One region of the Paenibacillus sp. 2TAB19 genome, then DNA from elsewhere that is predicted to be linked to it. Evidence: riboswitches for the same ligand, from Rfam matches in the RefSeq annotation. Region 1 holds a riboswitch; each other region holds the start of a gene.

What was found. A riboswitch is a leader RNA that binds a small molecule or an ion and turns the genes downstream of it on or off. The one in region 1 is predicted to bind cyclic di-GMP.
Region 2: another riboswitch for cyclic di-GMP. It lies ahead of AB4Z33_RS30375 (methyl-accepting chemotaxis protein); the one in region 1 lies ahead of AB4Z33_RS26020 (pyridoxal phosphate-dependent decarboxylase family protein).
Region 3: another riboswitch for cyclic di-GMP. It lies ahead of AB4Z33_RS11765 (EAL domain-containing protein); the one in region 1 lies ahead of AB4Z33_RS26020 (pyridoxal phosphate-dependent decarboxylase family protein).
Region 4: another riboswitch for cyclic di-GMP. It lies ahead of AB4Z33_RS21705 (choice-of-anchor A family protein); the one in region 1 lies ahead of AB4Z33_RS26020 (pyridoxal phosphate-dependent decarboxylase family protein).

The regions. Positions count from the first base shown of each region.
Region 1 covers NZ_JBFRGE010000085.1:13,912-17,017, forward strand. Annotated here, with positions in the region: gene AB4Z33_RS26015 (SGNH/GDSL hydrolase family protein) at 1-663, opposite strand, end outside; cyclic di-GMP riboswitch class I at 950-1,036, shown strand; gene AB4Z33_RS26020 (pyridoxal phosphate-dependent decarboxylase family protein) at 1,131-2,819, shown strand; gene AB4Z33_RS26025 (methyl-accepting chemotaxis protein) at 2,800-3,106, shown strand, end outside.
Region 2 covers NZ_JBFRGE010000157.1:7-3,112, reverse strand. Annotated here, with positions in the region: gene AB4Z33_RS30375 (methyl-accepting chemotaxis protein) at 1-1,729, opposite strand, end outside; cyclic di-GMP riboswitch class I at 1,824-1,909, opposite strand; gene AB4Z33_RS30370 (DUF1836 domain-containing protein) at 1,981-2,751, opposite strand.
Region 3 covers NZ_JBFRGE010000021.1:36,689-39,794, forward strand. Annotated here, with positions in the region: gene AB4Z33_RS11750 (MMPL family transporter) at 1-45, opposite strand, end outside; gene AB4Z33_RS11755 (MarR family winged helix-turn-helix transcriptional regulator) at 85-528, opposite strand; gene AB4Z33_RS11760 (FAD-dependent oxidoreductase) at 783-1,346, shown strand; cyclic di-GMP riboswitch class I at 1,557-1,643, shown strand; gene AB4Z33_RS11765 (EAL domain-containing protein) at 1,741-3,106, shown strand, end outside.
Region 4 covers NZ_JBFRGE010000055.1:40,184-43,289, forward strand. Annotated here, with positions in the region: gene AB4Z33_RS21700 (HD-GYP domain-containing protein) at 1-723, opposite strand, end outside; cyclic di-GMP riboswitch class I at 944-1,031, shown strand; gene AB4Z33_RS21705 (choice-of-anchor A family protein) at 1,086-2,759, shown strand; gene AB4Z33_RS21710 (5'-nucleotidase C-terminal domain-containing protein) at 2,842-3,106, opposite strand, start outside.

The DNA.
Region 1 (3,106 bases):
GCCTAGACAATCGGCCATGATTGTATGACCTGCATTGGTCGGATGGTAGATGTCGCTGAAAAATTGCTCTTTGGTAATGATGTTCCCCTCGTCTTTGGTTATCTGAAATTGGTCCACCACCGCATCTTTTATGCTTACCATGGGAAGCTCATAATGATAACCAACGGGCGCAAGCCGATCTTGCAAATTCCAGTCGCTTTRGAACACACTGAACAATAGGATGACGGCTGGAGCGTTGTCAGCAGTCAGTGCTTTTAATACCAGGCTTTCGTAACAGCTCCCTTCCGTTTCGTCGTCGGCGTCATTGACTGCAAATTCCACAATGACGATATCAGGGCGTACGGCTCCATCTCTCAGAACATCCCTCTGATAACGAATCATCCCCAGCTCGGAGGGCGTGCCGCCGAGTCCAGCTTTGACGAAACGAATAGAATCGCCGCCGTCCTTTCCGAACATCGACTTGAAGGTGGAATATGACCGATGAGCATAGCAGTCGGTATGGAGCGGATTAGCTCCCGCGCCGTGAGTAATGGAGCCGCCAATGTAGGCAATCGTAATCTCTTCGCCTCTTTTCGCTTTTTCGATAGCGGTTTTTAATCTCCTGTTGTTTCCTTTGTTTAATAGCGATTTGGCAATTAAATCGTTGTATGCTTCGTCTGTCATAGATAATCTCCTCTCTTTTAAATATGATCTTAAAACGAATGGGAGGATAAGAAAACCTGCTGAATCATAGCTGTATCGGGGTTGAACAGATTGGCAGTAGCAGGAATATTGCACCAAATATAATCGGTCGACAATATCGAACAAAGGAAGATTGTGACAAAATGATGATTTCTTAAAAAAATTAACGAAATCTCTATTTCAAATCTATTGATCTCTGAAATGTAAAATAGTAGAATGTTCCTATTCGCTGTAAATGTTTACTAATTGTATCGATGAACTTTCCTAAAATCACATAATGCAAATCCGTCGAAAGACGAGAGACGCAAAGCTATAGGGACTACTTCTCAAAAAGAAATGTCAGCCAGTTGCAAAAGATTTAGCAGAGGCATGTCTATGGTCGTCCATAGGCATGCCTCTTTGCTTACAACAAAAAAGAGAGAATAACGAAATAGGAGAGAGTGGAGACAATGAGCGAGCAAGAGATGAATATCCGGACCTTATTTCCAAGCGACGACGGCAACGAGCGACAACGAGACGATCTTATAGCACTATTCAGGCAAATCGTAGAAGGGGTCGATGCTTTAAAGGATCCCGATTCCGTTAATTTAAAAGGAACGAAAGATAGAGGAGCTACTTTCTATCAGGATTTAACGAAGAACAGCCGCATTCCCGTTAGCGGAAGCACGCAAAATGAAGTGAACGGCGAGCTGCTCAAGCTTCTGCACGGTCATCCCTACCATACGAAATACTTTTTGACTAATATTTTGCCCATGGCCAGTATTCCGGGCATCATGGGAATGCTCACCGCTTTTATGGTGAATGGCAATAACTTGTGGGACGTATACGGACCTGCCGGAGCGGAGGCCGAAGTCAGAGTCGTTGCCATGATGTCGGCGCTGATTGGTTATGACCCTACGGCAAGCGGCGGATATACGACTTGGGGCGGGCAAGGGGCCATCTTTACGGGACTTCGACTAGCCATTAATAAATATGACGCCAAAGCTGCAAAAGCAGGCGTACCTGACAACTTGTTTGCCTTCTGCTCGGAAGCGGCTCATTACAGCCTGTTCAAATCGATGGAAGCAACGGGTCTGGGCAGCAATAACCTGATCAAAATCCGTACGCGAGAAGACAGCTCCATGGATGTTCGGGATCTCGAAGAGAAAGTGGAGAGCGTTATTTTAAGCGGAGGCGTCCCTGTGTACATTGTGGCAACGACAGCGACGACGGATGCGATGGGCATCGATAATGTCGAGGAAATCTTGGCTGTGTCAGAGGAACTAGCGACAAAGCATGGCATTCAAAGGCCGCATATCCACGCGGATTCAGCGCTGGGCGGATTTTTTGCCTTCTTTAACGATTACGACTTTGAAGGAAATCTACATAAATTCGATACTGAAACACTATCTGCGCTTCAAGCGATAAGGGAGAGAATGAAGCATTTGGGATTGGCGGATTCGTTGTGCTTTGACTTCCAGAAGCTCGGTCAAACGCCGTACTCCACGAGCTTATTCCTTGTGAAGCGGGCATCCGATCTCAAGCTGCTTGATTTGGAGCCGGATGAAACGCCGTATGTTGGACATCGGGGTTATGGGGATTATCATACGAGCTATACGCTGGAATGCTCTAGAATGGGCAGCTCGATCAGTATTTTAAGCGCGCTAACGGCTTTCGGCATCGAAGGTTATCAGAAGCTGCTCGCCCAATTCGTCGAAGTCAATATAGCGTTCAGGAAGACGTTGGCTGCCGAAGTTCCCGAAGCCGTCATCGTCAATCCGCTAAATCCGGGCATTATCACGCTGTTRCGTTTGTATGCAGATCGTAAAAACGGCTATCACGCGGAATACGAGGGGCTCCGCAGCTATGCGGAGATTGAGCGCGAAAATAAGCTGAACGAGCTATTGTTCGAAATATTGGGCAGAGACCGCGGAAAAATGTTTTTCGGAGATACGAAGAAGCATCTCTACGTGCCAACCGCGGACCGGGCGGGTCAAATTGCGCTGTATGCGGCTAAGTTATTCGTCATCTCTCCGTACACGCAAACTTCCGATGTCGGTGCAATCGTTCACTATTTGAAACAAAAAATCGCTGAAACGTATGCCGCTTTTGATCGGCTATCCACGAAGGAGAACAACCATGAAGAAATCTATTCTTAAATTGAATTGGTTCAGAGAACATCTTGCAGTCAAAATCTCGGTCAGCATCCTGCTGCTGCAGGTCGTGACATGCGTAGCCTTTGCTCTGTCCGGCTATATGACGCAGAGCAACCTCTCGGAGAAGCTTCTGGAGCAATTCGATAAGCGGCTCGCGACGGATATTCAAATCGCGTCGAACACGCTCGCAGCCATTCCGGGAAGCGATATTCAACTGACAGGGGCGGACGATCCGAACTACGCGATAATCAAGACGGAGCTCGAGAAGCTCCAGACCGTTCATAGCTTGG
Region 2 (3,106 bases), on a different contig from region 1:
CGCCCAGCTCGTCGGAAATGCCGTTCTGCATGTCGGACAGACCGCTTATTCCTTCCATCTGGCCGTTCACTTCCGTCGATTTCTCCAGCAGCTTATCGACGGCCGTAACGATATGCGTCATGCCTTGCGTAATCTCGTTGATCGCAGTCGATATTTCACTCACTTGATCAGATAACACTCCGCTCTGCGCTTCAATTGCCTGGAACGTCTCGCTAGCCGTTTCCGACGTCTCGCGAGTAGACTTGATGACATCCGAGAATTGGCTTATCGTACGGCCGCTGGCTGCGACATCCGCTTGAATAAGCGCCAGCTCCTTCGTAATCTGCTTCGAGATTGCGTCGGTCTGACCCGACATCTTGCGAATTTCTTCTGCAACGACCGCGAAGCCGCGACCGTGCTCGCCTGCGCGTGCCGATTCGATCGATGCGTTAAGCGATAATAGATTCGTCTGCGTATTAATATCTTGAATGCCTGCCAGGAACTTCGCAACATTGCCGTAGCGTTCATTCATCGATTCGAATGCGGCCGTCAGTTTATCGAACTGCTCCGCCGTCTCATTCACTTTCAGCACAACGCCCGCCATCTGTTGCGAGCCGTTAAGCGATGCTTGCTTCATCTTCTGCATATCGCCATTTATGTACTCACTGGACGCCGCGATCTCTTCCGAGCTTGCCGAGATTTGTTCGGTTACCGCCGAAATCGATGATGCGTCGTCATACTGGGCTTGCAATGACGTCTTGCCATATTCGATCTGGCCTTTGACCTGCTCGGAAGCGTCACGGTTGCTGCCGATCTTCTCCGTCATCTGGTTCGATACGCCTAACACCGTACCGCTCACATCAATCGTCGCTTTGATCGTCTCGCGCAGGTTGCTGCCCATGTCGGCGAGCGATGCGTCGATATCTCCGAATTCATCGGCGCGCTGCAGCTTCGACTGCTCCGTGAATTGATTGTTCCGGTACGCTTCGATCCGTTTCATAATGCCGGACAAGCCGGTCTTAATCGAACGTGTAATGCCAAATATCATAAAGGCAGGCAATACCGCCAATAGGATGACATTCACGAGAATGATTATATTCGCGCTATCGACGCTTTTGTTAAGCGACTTCTGCATAGACTGCGTATCTTCAGACAACTTTTTCTCCATCGCTTCTTTGGAAAAATCAATTATGATCGTGTAGACGCTGATCAGATCCGACACGCGCAGCGACTTTTCTTCAGCCGTTAATGCATTGACATCAATAGAAGTCGTGCTCAAATTCGTATAGGCAAGATCCAGCACCTTGATCTGATTCACATATTTTTGAGCATTCTCTTCGGCCGGATATTTAATATCCATAGCCTCGAATTGTTTACTTAATTGCTCTAAGCTAGTCGGGATTGTCGCTAACTCCGTCTTAATCGCAACAGCGTTCTCTTCCTCGGTACCGTTCTCGATCGCATCGATCATTTTCAGCATCGTCTTCAGCAGCTTGCCCGACACCGCTTGGTAATTACGTTCAGCTTCGGACAGCTTCTCGGACTCATCTACCGCGTTTGCTACCGATAAGTTCTGGGTATAGATGAATGCCCCAGCACCTAAGTTAAATAGGGTAATAATGGCGGAGATAATAAACAACTTCGTCGTAATCTTCTTCCCGTTCAACTTTTTCAAGCTTACTTGCCTTACTGTTTGCAGTGCTTTGCCAAGCCATGCTTTTCCTGTTGTTGCCCACGATGCTGCCTTCATGCTGATTCTCCCGCTCCCTCTGTCTACTCGAAAAATAGCAAAAAAGCTATCCAGGCCCCAGTCGGCGGATAGCTAAATAAAGCTAATCTAACCAACTGGCGGTCTGGCAGCCATAGCGTCTTGCCCCTTAGGCCCATAACTTTGCGTCCTTGCCTTTCGACAAGTTTGCCTTTTTCAGTTTGTCTGTTTTTTACATCAGCTTACATTATAGGACAGATTTCCTCTCATGTACATCCTTTTTTCCTATTTTTTCATGGCGAATTCAGGAACAGGGTCGCATTGCAATACCTTCTTGCGAGAGTATGAAAATAGGACGTTTGAATCGATATGACGGCTACCAGCAAAATATTGCGTATCGCTTCCCGCTGCTTGTCCGTCAATCCCGACAGCCTGTCCGCAAACCGATTGGCCGCTCCTCGAATGACCTCCTCTGTAAGCAGGTCCTGGTGTGGCTGCCCCTTCAGATGGCCGGTAATATCGAGTAATTGGTCGTTATTCGCGTCGAGCTCCTCGAACATCTTCGTATAAGTGGCGTACAGTTCGATCGGACCGACAAGATCATCGGACTCGTCTTCCGGCTTACCGAGCACAATCTCGAACAGCTTACGTATCGACTCGAAGTCGAGATTCGACTTCAGATCATCGATAATGAACAACAGCGCAGCTTGATTAAGGGAATATTTCTTCCCGGCCTTCGGACAGTCAAAATACGACYTAAAGTCTCTTTTGACCCAATTTTGCATAGAAGTAATGGAAAGGTTCGAATATTCAATAAGCTGACCCAGCGCCGATATTTCCTGCAGCGAGAAGCCTTTCACCTCACTGCCCTTAATTAACTTCTCTATTATAGGCGGCAGAAGCGTGGCGAGAAAGGCAGGCAATGTCGTCCCCTTCTCCAGATCGTACCGATGCGACTTCGCCCAAGCGCTCTGCAGCACTTGAATCGGCTTCTGACTGCTGCTGCCGCGCAAGGAGAGTAACAGCTCCGCCATCTCTTTTCGAGTAAGCGTAAAGGACTCCATATTCCTTCCTCCTMGCATTCACGACTTCGTCAAATTTGCTTACAAGTTCTTATGAACTTATCATATGCTCGCATTAGAGGGTTGTAAAGGGACGATATTCAATGAAAACAAGCCATCGTGCTTTCCAAAATACCGTTTATCGTGCAAAAACGGCGCTTAACGTTGCATACGACGGTTGTCATATGTTGTAATCATTCKGTATAGTTTAATTACCACACTCCTAACGTTAGGAGATGTACAGGTTGGTTAACTAAAAAATTCAAAAAACAAAGGGTAGTGAGAAACGAAAATGGGTATAGGATTCAATTTATTCATGGTTGCTCTTCTTATTTTATTAACTGCTTTTTTCGTGGCA
Region 3 (3,106 bases), on a different contig from region 1:
CCATAATACAAGCACTAACCACTTCAGCTTCAGTATGACTCTCATTCTCTCTCTGCTCTCCCTTCACGATTACGCTTCATAGCCTTATTGTGGTTTGCCTAGTTCATGAGCGAGCTTCTCGAACGTCTGAATGAACGTGATCGCTTCCTGCTCGTCGAACGGGCTGATATACTTTAGCAGCAGCTCATACATCTTTACATCCATCTCGTCAAAAAGCTGCTTTCCCTCCTTTGTCAGCGCTAAATACGTGACGCGCCGATCCTTCTCATCAGGCAGACGATAAATCAGATTCTTGTCGAAAAGGCGATTAATAATGGCCGTAATCGAGCTTTTGCCCACGCAGAAAATATCAGCCAGCTCCGAGGACGTGCTCCGCCCCTGGCTATGCAAATATCGCAGCGTCGAGAACTGGTCGATCGTCAGCTCTTCCGGCATCAGCTCGCGTATCAAAGCGTTTAATCGGCGGTTAACCAAGAAGTGGGCAGCCTCGTAGCGATGTATAATTTCTTTGGATAGTTTGAGATCCATTCCCGCATCAGATCCTCCTTCTCTGTCGTAATGGTCCGAACACTAATGACTTCAATGACTCGGACAAACTAATTCTACTGTAGAACTATTCGATATTCGAACTATATCAAAGACGCGGTTCGAATGCAACGCGTCAATAATGAACATATCGTGAACGGGCTAGAATTGTCCGATTGATTTTTGCCGCGGAACATTTATATAATATTGGCGAAAACGAAAGAGGAACGAAATAAATACATTTGGAGGTTGGACGCGTGTACGATATTGCAATTATCGGAGCTGGACCCGCAGGAGCAAGCGCAGCGATCTTTAGCGCGAAGGCAGGCAAAAAGACAGTCATGTTCGAAAATAACAAAGGGATGACGAAACGCGCATGGTTCGAGAACCATTACGGCGTTGTCGAAATCGGCGGTCCCGATCTCATCGAGACAGGCAAGAAGCAGGCGCTCAAATTCGGCACCGAGATTAAGGAGGAAACCGTTCAGAACATTACTGTCATCGAAGGCGGCTTCATGATTGAATCCGATGGCGGAGCTTACGAGGCAAAGCATGTCCTGCTCGCTACCGGAGCCGCAACTGACCTTGCCGAGCATATCGGCGTTCAGACAAAAGCGGGTACTGAGCCGCGCATCAAGACGGTAGTCGCTGTCGATCCAAGCGGCAAAACGAACATTCCCGGAATCTGGGCCGCTGGAACGGTAGCAGGCGTAAGCGTTCATGCGATCATTACGGCCGGCGACGGCGCCAAAGCTGCTATCAACATCATTAGCGAAATGAATGGCGAGCGTTATGTCGATCACGACGTACTGAAAGCTTAGTTTTCAAGTTTGCGCAAGGTGAAAAGGCTGTCGCTACGCACGAACCGTTAGCTGCGTCTTTGCGCAGCTCGGTTCTGTGCCATCCTTGGTGGCGAGGCGCGTTTCATTCCGGTGAAGTATAGGCATGAGGTATAGTGTGAAACTATATTCCTATACTTCAAAAAAAGAAGGAATTTAGAATAAATTGTCGAATATTAGGTGAAAAGCCGAATAGGCAAAGGGCAAACTATGCGAAAGCATAGGACGCAAAGCTACGGGTCTACAGCGTAATGACGCCATGATCGCCGGGTTACCCTAATGATTCGTGACCGCAGGAGGGTGCCGTTTGGCATCCTTTTTTTATTGTCAAATCCAACCGTAATCGTTCCATTGACATATTACCAGGAGGCCCGAATTGAGTACTGTACAGCAACCGAAGCGTAATCGATGGATCATCGCCCTGTCCTTTCTACTATGCACGCTGCTCGCTTTAATCAGCGAGAGACTTGGCTATCCCTTTCTATATGGCATAACATTCACCTTTACAAGCGTATTCCTGTTAGTCGGACTTCGCTTGTTCGGGTTCTGGCTCGGATTGCTGGCCGCCGCAGTCGTGCATACGATTGGGACTCAGCTTATGGATCAATCTCTATTCCATAACATCGGACTGCTGGAAATTGCCATTGTCGGTCTGCTCGTTCGCAAGTTCCCGAGTCATCTGTTCGTCTGCGACGCTGCCTTTTGGCTGCTTATCGCTGCCCCACTAACGTATATTACGCATGTTGGTCAATATAACGCTATGGGGACCGATCTGATGCTCGTTACGTCGATTGTGGCGATCAACGGACTGCTGAACGCGCTGTGTGCCGATATTGCCCTGCAATATTTGCCGCTCTCAAAGTGGTCCGGCATCGCTCGCAATTGGCGCAGATCCAGCTCCCTCAACCGCGTCATGTTTCATTTCTCGATCGTGTGCGTTATACTGCCGTTTCTATTGAATATTTACATTAGCAGCACGGGCTCCTTCAAGGAAGCCAGCCGCCACGCCGAGCAGCTTTCCAGCAACGTAGCTTCGATGATCGGAAGAGAATATATGGAGAGCAGGATTCGATATGACGACAATAAGTCCGAGGCCACGCTTGCATACCTGCAATCGCTGATTGCCAAGCATTCGTCCACTCTATACACCATTACCATTACAGATGGAAGCGGCACTGTCATCCCTTGGAACGGCAGCATCCGTAATGACACCTCAAGCTACCGGATTAACAAAGCGCTAAGCAACAACCTTCAATTGCTTATTCCTGTACTTAAAGAGCATCCGCTCCATATCTCGACTTGGCATGAAGGCAAGTTCCGTTACGCCTCGCCCATCCATGATACGGGCCTCATGATCCATATCGATATTCCTTTACATAACTATCAATACTATCTTTTTAATAAATACATCACGCATTTCATTTATTTGATTACACTCGCCTTATTCGCCGCACTTGTTGCGTTCTTCATTAACCGCTGGCTAGGCAGAAGCTTGAAGCGACTAGCCGAAGCGACGAACAATCTGCCGAGCCGCCTAAAGCAGGAAGACCTGATCGAATGGCCGTCCAGCAATATTTTCGAGATCCATGCCTTAATTAGCAACTTCAAGCAAATGGCGGTCAATCTCGTCCACATGTTCGGTGAGACGCAGAAAAACAGCGAGCGCCTGCAAGCTCAAGCGTATATGCTTGGGCAATCGGAGGAGAAACTTCATCGCCTCGCTTATTACGACATGCTGACAG
Region 4 (3,106 bases), on a different contig from region 1:
TTGCCAATAGGCGGAGGTGCCCCCGCCGTCCAGTCCTTCAAGCCTGATCTGAGCCGCAAGACTATGCAAGAGCAGTGGAAGCGTACCGATTAAAAAAGCGCTTAGCAGAAACTTCGTGCGAATCGAAGCAAATACTTGGCCGCCGAGGGTCAGATCCTGCCCATAGAGTGCTACATGTTTGTTGCGCATATAGGTGACAACAGGTCGAATAGCCCGTGCGGTCAGGAAAAATTCAATCATGGCATGCATACTGGCAACGAGCAGCGCGCCAACGGAAGCAAGTCCGATATAATAATAAGGGAACGAGAGCCATTCCATTTGGATGAAAATATAGCTCATTGCAATAGCCGGCACCGATATGCCGAGCAGATGAGGTCCGAAAGTCCGCTTCAGCGACAGTACCGGAAAGCGGTGCGTTTGTATATAAGCTTTGCGAAGCTGCTCCGCTGTTGGCTGATCGGACAGGAAAGCGACTTGAATCGGCTTTGCATGCCGATAGAATACGAACAGCTCGCAGGCAAGCATAATGAGCAAAGAAGCGAATAAGATGACGCCGAGCACGAAGCCTTCGCCTTGGGGCAGCTTAAGCGTGGAGAAAATGATGATGCCCCCGACTCCGAGCACGGCGACGGTCGATCCAAATACATAGTTGTAGACGAGCTGGAGGAGGAAAGCACGATATACGCTTGCGGGAGTTTGTTGGTGCGGATCTAGTTGCTTCAATGGGATCATTCCTCTTTTCACAGCTTCATGATATAGTTCCTATTACCTATATTAACAATCGGCATATGGAGAGCGGAATTGAAGTTCATTTCCATGTACATACATGGGTATATTTTACATATGGTTATATAATTTAGCGGATTGCGGTTGCGACCAAAATTAGCTAAAATAGGTATAGTTCCTTTTTGATAGAGTCATAGATTACGAACGAATTGTTCGATTATGCCAATAGCAAACCATTTGAAAGAGTGGGACGCAAAGTCTGGAGTCTACAGCGCCTAAGGCGCTATGATCGTCCGACCGCCATGAATCTCGTATTCGTGTGCGGTCTTTTTTATTTTTTTTGATAGGGAGGGTATATCATGAGAAAAGCATTTCGTAAGAGCGCATCACTAGTCGTGACTGGGGTCATCGTCTTCGGCATTCTATGCAACGCTTTTGTATTTGGAGCAGGCGGAGGCAACAGCTCTGTGCTCGGTACGGCAGGCAGTTACAACGTGTTCATGCTCGGTGACTTTAAGCTGTATTACGAGCAAGTCGAAGGTGGACTGGCGGCCGGAGGAGATATTGATATAACCGGATTTGGCGTCAATCGAGCGAATGCATCGGGAGACATTGGCTTAGTGGCGGGCGGAGAACTGAAGTTCACGAATGGTCAAATTGATTATGGCGATGCCTACTACGGAACGCTTCATTCAACATCGGCCTTCACGCTCGTAAGAGGCAATAAGCATCAAGGGGCACCTATCGATTTTGAAGCAGAAGCTGAATATTTGTTGAATTTGTCCGCTGAGCTGGCAGCTTTGCCGACCAACGGCACAACAAGCAAAGATCAATACAATTCGAATAAAACGACTTTAAAGGGAACAGACCCTCAGCTCAATGTATTTACAGTAGGGTATGATCTGAATGAGGTATGGCTGGACGTTCCAAATGGCTCGACAGTGATTATTAACGTTACGGGTGCGACTCGATCAATGGGGTGGCAAGGTTATTTTGGCTTTGACGATAAAGACCGCCAATCTAAAATATTGTTTAACTTCCCGGATGCTACGGCGCTGACGCTCGGCAATAGTGGGGTCAAGGGCAGTCTATTAGCGCCACAGGCTGATATTACGGCAACGAGCGGCAATATCGACGGCATATTAGTAGGAGCTTCGCTCACGAAAGGCAGAATTCAGCCGCATTGGGTACCTTTCGAGGGGGAGATACCGCTAGCGACGCCAACACCTAGCCCGTCGGCGACGCCTTCTCCGACACCGACACCGACAGTAACACCGTCGGCGACGCCGATACCAACGCCGACAGCGACACCGTCGGAGACACCGACAGCAACACCGACACCAACGCCGACAGCAACACCGTCGGAAACGCCGACACCAACGCCGACAGCAACACCGTCGGAGACGCCGACACCAACGCCGTCAGCGACACCGTCGGAGACGCCGACGGCAACACCGTCGGAGACACCGACAGCAACACCAACGGCAACACCGTCGGAGACGCCGACACCAACGCCGACAGCGACACCGTCGGAGACACCGACAGCGACGCCGACGGCAACACCGACACCGACGGCAACTCCATCGGAGACGCCGACAGCAACACCGACGGCAACGCCGACAGCGACACCAACGGCGACGCCAACGTCGACACCAGTCGTAACGCCATCACCGGCGCCGACGCCGATGCCGACGGGAACTCCGATACCGGAGGCAACGGTTACTCCTGAGCCTACAGTGTCACCTGATCCAACGCCGACGCCTTCCGATGAAGTGATTATTGATGAAGAAGAAGTGCCGGGAGGCTCACCGGATGAAGGCGGAGCGCCTGAAGATGGCGAGGAGCAAACTACGGATGACGAAGAAGTAACGGTAGACGATGAAGAAATAGGCTTAGGGACACCGGAAGATGGTTCAGTGGATGTTGATACATTGCCTAAGACAGGCGATAGCAGCACCATGCCGTTCTACATGGCTGGATTGGTAATCGTAATGCTAGGATTTCTGATCCGCTTTTCTGCACAGAAGAAATAAGAGCAACGACTAATAATTAAAGGGCTGTTCCTTAAGCGGTTATCCGCTCGTGGAACAGCCCTTTGCATTTGTATAAGCTACATTATGAAGGCAATATGATCTTTTGACCCGGGAAGATGAGGTCTGCATTCGTTAACTTATTAAGATCGCGAAGCACCTGCCATGTCGTTCCGTATTTCTTAGCAATCGCCCATAGCGTATCGCCTTTTACAACGATGTAGGCCGAGGCTGCAGGCTCGGGTTTTGGTTCAGGCTTAGGTTCTGGTTTCGGTTCAGGTTGCTCGGGCTCGGGCTTCGGCTCGGGTTCAGGGGAAGGAGTGGCGGGTTTCACTCCTTCCTTAATGCGT